DNA from 2 places in the Streptomyces sp. NPDC038213 genome. Region 2 is predicted to be linked to the other one. Evidence: predicted binding sites of a transcription regulator. Region 2 holds the regulator's gene; the other holds the start of a gene.

Region 1 (3,406 bases), on a different contig from region 2:
CACCCCGCCCCACCCCCGGAAACGCCCGAAGGCGGCACCCCTCCCTCTCGGGAGAAGTACCGCCCTCGGTGCGGACTGGACCGTCCGCTCAGAACACCGATCGCTGCCCGGAGGCGACGATCAGAAGTCCATGTCACCGCCCGGCATGCCGCCCGGAGCGGCGGCAGCCTTCTCCGGCTTGTCGGCGATGACGGCCTCGGTGGTCAGGAACAGGGCCGCGATGGAGGCGGCGTTCTGCAGCGCGGAGCGGGTGACCTTCGCCGGGTCGATGATGCCCTCGGCGATGAGGTCCACGTACTCGTTGGTCGCGGCGTTCAGGCCGTGGCCGACGGGCAGGTTGCGGACCTTCTCCGCCACGACGCCGCCCTCGAGGCCGGCGTTGACGGCGATCTGCTTCAGCGGGGCCTCGAGGGCCAGCTTCACGATCGCGGCACCCGTGGCCTCGTCGCCCGTGAGGTCGCCCTCGAGCTTCTCGAAGACCGAGGAGGCCTGGAGCAGGGCCACGCCGCCACCGGCGACGATGCCCTCCTCGACGGCCGCCTTCGCGTTGCGGACGGCGTCCTCGATGCGGTGCTTGCGCTCCTTGAGCTCGACCTCGGTCGCGGCACCGGCCTTGATGACCGCAACACCGCCGGCGAGCTTCGCCAGGCGCTCCTGCAGCTTCTCGCGGTCGTAGTCCGAGTCGGAGTTCTCGATCTCGGCGCGGATCTGGTTGACGCGACCGGCAACCTGCTCGCTCTCGCCGGCACCGTCGACGATGGTGGTCTCGTCCTTGGTGATGACGACCTTGCGGGCGCGGCCGAGCAGGTCGAGGCCCGCGTTCTCCAGCTTGAGGCCGACCTCCTCGGAGATGACCGTGCCGCCGGTGAGGATGGCGATGTCGCCGAGCATGGCCTTGCGGCGGTCGCCGAAGCCCGGGGCCTTGACGGCGACGGACTTGAAGGTGCCGCGGATCTTGTTGACGACCAGGGTCGACAGGGCCTCGCCCTCGACGTCCTCGGCGATGATCAGCAGCGGCTTGCCGGACTGCATGACCTTCTCCAGCAGCGGAAGGAGGTCCTTCACGTTGCTGACCTTGGAGTTCACGATGAGGATGTACGGGTCCTCGAGCGCGGACTCCATGCGCTCCATGTCGGTCGCGAAGTACGCCGAGATGTAGCCCTTGTCGAAGCGCATGCCCTCGGTGAGCTCGAGCTCCAGACCGAAGGTGTTCGACTCCTCGACGGTGATGACGCCTTCCTTGCCGACCTTGTCCATCGCCTCGGCGATGAGCTCGCCGATCTGGGTGTCGGCGGCGGAGATGGAGGCCGTGGAAGCGATCTGCTCCTTGGTCTCGACATCCTTCGCCTGCTCCAGCAGGGCGCCGGAGACGGCCTCGACGGCCTTCTCGATGCCGCGCTTCAGAGCCATCGGGTTGGCACCGGCGGCCACGTTGCGCAGGCCCTCGCGGACGAGCGCCTGGGCCAGGACGGTGGCGGTGGTCGTGCCGTCGCCGGCGACGTCGTCCGTCTTCTTGGCGACTTCCTTGACCAGCTCGGCGCCGATCTTCTCGTACGGGTCCTCCAGCTCGATCTCCTTGGCGATGGAGACACCATCGTTGGTGATCGTGGGGGCGCCCCACTTCTTCTCGAGGACGACGTTGCGGCCCTTGGGGCCGAGGGTGACCTTGACGGCGTCGGCGAGCTGGTTCATGCCGCGCTCGAGACCGCGCCGGGCCTCCTCGTCGAACGCGATGATCTTGGCCATGTGAAGTGGTCCTCCCGGACTGGGGTGGATTGCTCCGGACCGCGCCTGGCGCCCGCGACGGACGGCCTGCGTGAGCGGCGGTTTCCTTCCCGCCGACCCCGCGGACCTCACCGACCCGGTCCTCGTTTTTGTCACTCTCACCAGGAGAGTGCTAACGCCAATGATTAGCACTCGACCCCCTCGAGTGCAAGCGCCTTCCCATGACCCGGAAGGAAGGCCTGGCCAGGACGCACGAAGGGCCCGCACCCTTGTCGGGTACGGGCCCTGCGCGCGTGAAGTGCGTCGTGGCCGATCGCGTCGCGCTCAGTTGGCGGACAGCTTGACCATGTCCGCCTGCGGACCCTTCTGGCCCTGCGAGATCTCGAACTCGACTCGCTGACCTTCTTCAAGGGTGCGGTAGCCGTCCATCTGGATCGCGCTGTAGTGGACGAACACGTCCGCACCACCGTCGACCGCGATGAAGCCGTAGCCCTTCTCCGCGTTGAACCACTTGACGGTGCCCTGAGCCATGCCTAACTCCCCTGTTACTGGCCCTTGCGCAGGACCACACTGCGCAGGACCGCACTTCGCGGTCCCGGGTCAGAAATTGCGTCGGAACGCGTCGACCGCGGCTGAATGTATCCGGACCGACGCTGTCTGCAACAGGTCAGTCCGACGAGAATTCAGGACAGGGAGAAAGCGCGACTTCCGGCGATTTCGACACAGATTCCCGGGCAACTCGGGCGGGACAAAACCGGCCTCAACCCCCATACGGGGCAAGGACTTTGGCCCGATGTCGACGCTCACATGGCCAGCGCATATGCGCCCGGCAGCAACAAAAGCGGGCACTACCCCAACCCTACCGCGCCCAACCAAGCAGAATTGCCCCCTCCGCTTTTGCGGAGAGGGCAATCCGGGAGAACAAGCGGAAGGTACGGGAGGGGCTCAGCAGCCGCCCGCGACCGCCGGGATGATCGAAACGCCGGCGCCGTCGGGCGTCGCCGTCTCCAGGCCGCCCTCGAAGCGCACGTCGTCGTCGTTCACGTACACGTTCACGAACCGGCGCAGCGCGCCCTGGTCGTCGAGCACGCGCGCGGCGATGCCGGGGTGGCTGGCCTCCAGGGAGGCGATGACCTCGGCGAGGGTGGCGCCCTCGGCGGGGACCTCGGCCCGCCCGCCCGTGTAGGTGCGCAGGATCGTGGGGATGCGGACGTTGACGCTCATGGCTCTACTGCCTTCCGTTGGTGCAGGGGGGATGGTCAGGCCAGGCCGGCGGCGCGGAACGCGTCCAGGCTGGGGCGGATGACGGCGGTCTGGCCGGTGTCCCCGGCGACCGCGTCGAGGGTCTTGAGGCCGTCTCCGGTGTTGAGGACGACGGTGGTGAGGGCGGGGTCGAGGACACCGTCCTCGATGAGCTTCTTCGTGACGCCGACGGTCACGCCGCCCGCGGTCTCGGCGAAGATGCCCTCGGTCTGCGCGAGCAGCTTGATGGCGTCAACGACCTGCTCGTCGTTGACGTCCTCCACGAATCCGCCGGTGCGCCGGGCGATGTCGAGGACGTACGGGCCGTCGGCCGGGTTGCCGATCGCCAGGGACTTGGCGATGGTGTTCGGCTTCTGCGGGCGGACCACGTCGTGGCCGGCCTTGAAGGCGGTGGACACCGGGGAGCAGCCCTCGGCCT
Region 2 (3,406 bases):
CCAGCTCGGCGTCGTGGCGGCCCTCCACGTAGATCCGCCCGGCCCGGGCCACCCGGGCGCGGGCGCCCGGCACCGCCACCGAGCCGGACGCGGTGCGCTGCGGCGCCGCCGGGGCGCGGGAGGGCCGGACCAGGGTGACCACGGCCCCTTCCAGCAGGAAGCCCCGAGGCGAGAGGGGGAAGGCCCGGCGCTTGCCGAAGCGGTCTTCCAAAGTGACCACGCCGCCCTCGCAGCCGGTCACCGCCCCGCAGAAGTCCGTACCGGCCACCTCGACCACCAGGCCGGGGTCCGCGGCCACCTCCGGCACCGGGCGGGTCGCGCCGCGCTTCCAGGGCGGGGTCAGGTCGGGGGAGTACTCGCGCATTCGGACGACAGTAGGCAGGGCGGCCGGTTCAGGAGGGCGACACGCCGAAGCGCGCGGCGAGTGTGGCGCGTTGCGCACGGACGAAGTCCGCGTCCACGACCGCCCCGTGGCCGGGTACGTACAGCGCGTCCTCCCCGCCCAGGGACAGCAGCCGGTCGAGGGCGGCCGGCCACTGCCTGCGGACCGAGTCGTCCCCCGCCTGGGGTTCGCCGGACTCCTCCACGAGATCCCCGCAGAACACCGTCTCCCGCTCGCCGGGCACGAACACGGCCAGATCGTGCCGGGTGTGGCCCGGGCCGACGTTCGCCAGCAGCACCTGCACCCCGCCCAGTTCCAGGGTCCACTCCCCGGAGACCAGGTGCCGCGGCGCGATCAGCAGGTCCGTGGAGTCCGCCGCCTCCTGCGGGTCCAGCCCGTGCCGGACCGCGGACTCCCGCAGCAGGTCGCGGCCGGCGAGCAGGACCGCGTCCAGGCCCACCGCCCCGTACACCTCGGCCCCCGAGAAGGCCGCGGCCCCCAGGACGTGGTCGAAATGTCCGTGTGTGAATGCGATATGGGTCACGCGCCGGCCCGCCAGCCGCTCCGCCTGGGCCCGCACCGCGGAGCCCTCGCGCACGCACGAACCGGGGTCGATCAGCAGCGCCGCATCGTCTCCCACCACCAGTCCCGCGGTGCAGTCCCACACCGGGAGCCTCAGCCGGCCGGCGCGCCCGGTCAGCCCTTCCCAGCCTGCCTCTTCCCAACGGACGTCCATGCCGCGACGCTACCCTGACGGGCCGCCCTTGCTAGGGGTGCACCTCCCCGCCGTACACTGACCGGGGGATCTCTGGCACTCCGAACCCCCGAGTGCCAAACGGACGACGTTCATCAGGTGGAGGTGCGCACGATGCTCAGCGAACGCAGACTCGAGGTGCTGCGCGCCATCGTCCAGGACTACGTCGGGACGGAGGAGCCGGTCGGCTCCAAGGCGCTCACGGAGCGGCACCGCCTCGGCGTCTCGCCCGCCACCGTGCGCAACGACATGGCCGTGCTGGAGGACGAGGGCTACATCGCCCAGCCCCACACCAGCGCCGGCCGCATCCCCACCGACAAGGGCTACCGGCTCTTCGTCGACAAGCTCGCGGGGGTCAAACCGCTGTCCACGCCCGAGCGCCGGGCCATCCAGAACTTCCTGGACGGCGCCGTCGACCTCGACGACGTGGTCGGCCGCACGGTGCGGCTGCTCGCACAGCTCACCCGGCAGGTCGCGGTGGTGCAGTACCCCTCCCTGACCCGCTCCACCGTCCGGCACGTGGAGCTCCTCGCCCTCTCGCCCGCCCGCCTGATGCTCGTCCTGATCACGGACACGGGCCGGGTCGAGCAGCGGATGGTCGACGCCGCCGCCCCCTTCGGCGAGGCCTCCCTCGCCGATCTGCGGGCGCGGCTCAACAGCCGGGTGGTCGGCCGCCGCTTCGCGGACGTGCCGCAGCTCGTCCAGGACCTCGCGGAGTCGTTCGAGCTGGAGGACCGGGCAACGGTCCAGTCCGTGCTCGCGACCCTGCTGGAGACCCTGGTCGAGGAGAAGGAGGAGCGGCTGATGATCGGCGGAACCGCCAATCTCACCCGCTTCGGACACGATTTCCCCCTGACCATCCGCCCCGTCCTGGAGGCCCTGGAGGAGCAGGTCGTGCTCCTCCGGCTCCTGGGCGAGGCGAACGAGTCGGGGATGACCGTACGCATCGGCCACGAGAACGCCTACGAGGGACTGAACTCCACGTCCGTCGTCTCGGTCGGCTACGGTTCGGGCGGCGAGGCAGTCGCCAAACTCGGCGTGGTCGGACCGACCCGCATGGACTACCCCGGAACGATGGGAGCGGTACGCGCAGTGGCACGTTACGTCGGACAGATCCTGGCGGAGTCGTAAGTGGCCACGGACTACTACGCCGTACTCGGCGTGCGCCGCGACGCATCGCAGGACGAGATCAAGAAGGCCTTCCGGAAGCTCGCGCGCGAGCTGCACCCGGACGTGAACCCCGATCCCAAGACGCAGGAGCGCTTCAAGGAGATCAACGCCGCGTACGAGGTGCTGTCGGACCCGCAGAAGAAGCAGGTCTACGACCTCGGCGGCGACCCGCTCTCGGCCTCCGGCGGCGGTGGCGGCGCGGGCGGCTTCGGGGCCGGCGGCTTCGGCAACTTCTCGGACATCATGGACGCCTTCTTCGGACAGGCCTCCCAGCGCGGCCCGCGCTCGCGCACCCGCCGGGGCCAGGACGCCATGATCCGGCTCGACCTGGAGCTCGACGAGGCCGCCTTCGGCACCACGAAGGAGATCCAGGTCGACACGGCGGTCGTGTGCACGACCTGTTCCGGCGAGGGCGCCGCCCCCGGCACCTCCGCGCAGACCTGTGACATGTGCCGCGGCCGCGGCGAGGTCTCGCAGGTCACGCGGTCCTTCCTGGGCCAGGTCATGACCTCCCGCCCCTGCCCCCAGTGCCAGGGCTTCGGCACCGTGGTCCCGACCCCGTGCCCCGAGTGCGCGGGCGACGGCCGGGTCCGCTCCCGGCGCACCCTCACGGTCAAGATCCCCGCGGGTGTGGAGAACGGCACGCGGATCCAGCTCGCGGGCGAGGGCGAGGTCGGCCCCGGCGGCGGCCCCGCCGGCGACCTGTACGTGGAGATCCACGAGCTGCCCCACTCGGTCTTCCAGCGGCGCGGCGACGACCTGCACTGCACGGTGACCATCCCGATGACCGCGGCCGCGCTGGGCACGAAGTGCCCGCTGGAGACCCTGGACGGGATGGAGGAGGTCGACATCCGGCCCGGCACCCAGTCCGGCCAGTCGATCCCGCTGCACGGGCGCGGCGTCACGCACCTGCGCGGCGGCGGCCGCGGCGACCTGATCGTCCACGTCGAGGTCCAGACCCCGGCCAAGCTGGACCCGGAGCAGGAGGCCCTGCTCCGCCAGCTGGCCAAGCTGCGCGGCGAGGAGCGCCCCACGGGCCAGTTCCAGCCCGGTCAGCAGGGGCTGTTCTCCCGGCTGAAGGACGCCTTCAACGGCCGCTG

Evidence for each region. Region 2 encodes HrcA, which represses chaperone genes, less so after heat shock. Its sites were predicted from a motif close to TTNGCACTCNGNNNNNCNGAGTGCNAA; they were not measured.
Region 1: the regulator HrcA is predicted to act here: its motif matches at 1,875-1,901, upstream of groL (chaperonin GroEL).

Annotation. Positions count from the first base shown of each region.
Region 1 covers NZ_JBVJYM010000003.1:25,554-28,959, reverse strand. Annotated here, with positions in the region: gene groL (chaperonin GroEL) at 121-1,746, opposite strand; gene ACZ7JZ_RS05460 (cold-shock protein) at 2,050-2,256, opposite strand; gene ACZ7JZ_RS05455 (MoaD/ThiS family protein) at 2,671-2,949, opposite strand; gene thrC (threonine synthase) at 2,985-3,406, opposite strand, start outside.
Region 2 covers NZ_JBVJYM010000002.1:108,914-112,319, forward strand. Annotated here, with positions in the region: gene ACZ7JZ_RS03200 (DUF3097 domain-containing protein) at 1-364, opposite strand, end outside; gene ACZ7JZ_RS03205 (MBL fold metallo-hydrolase) at 393-1,118, opposite strand; gene hrcA (heat-inducible transcriptional repressor HrcA) at 1,251-2,267, shown strand; gene dnaJ (molecular chaperone DnaJ) at 2,268-3,406, shown strand, end outside.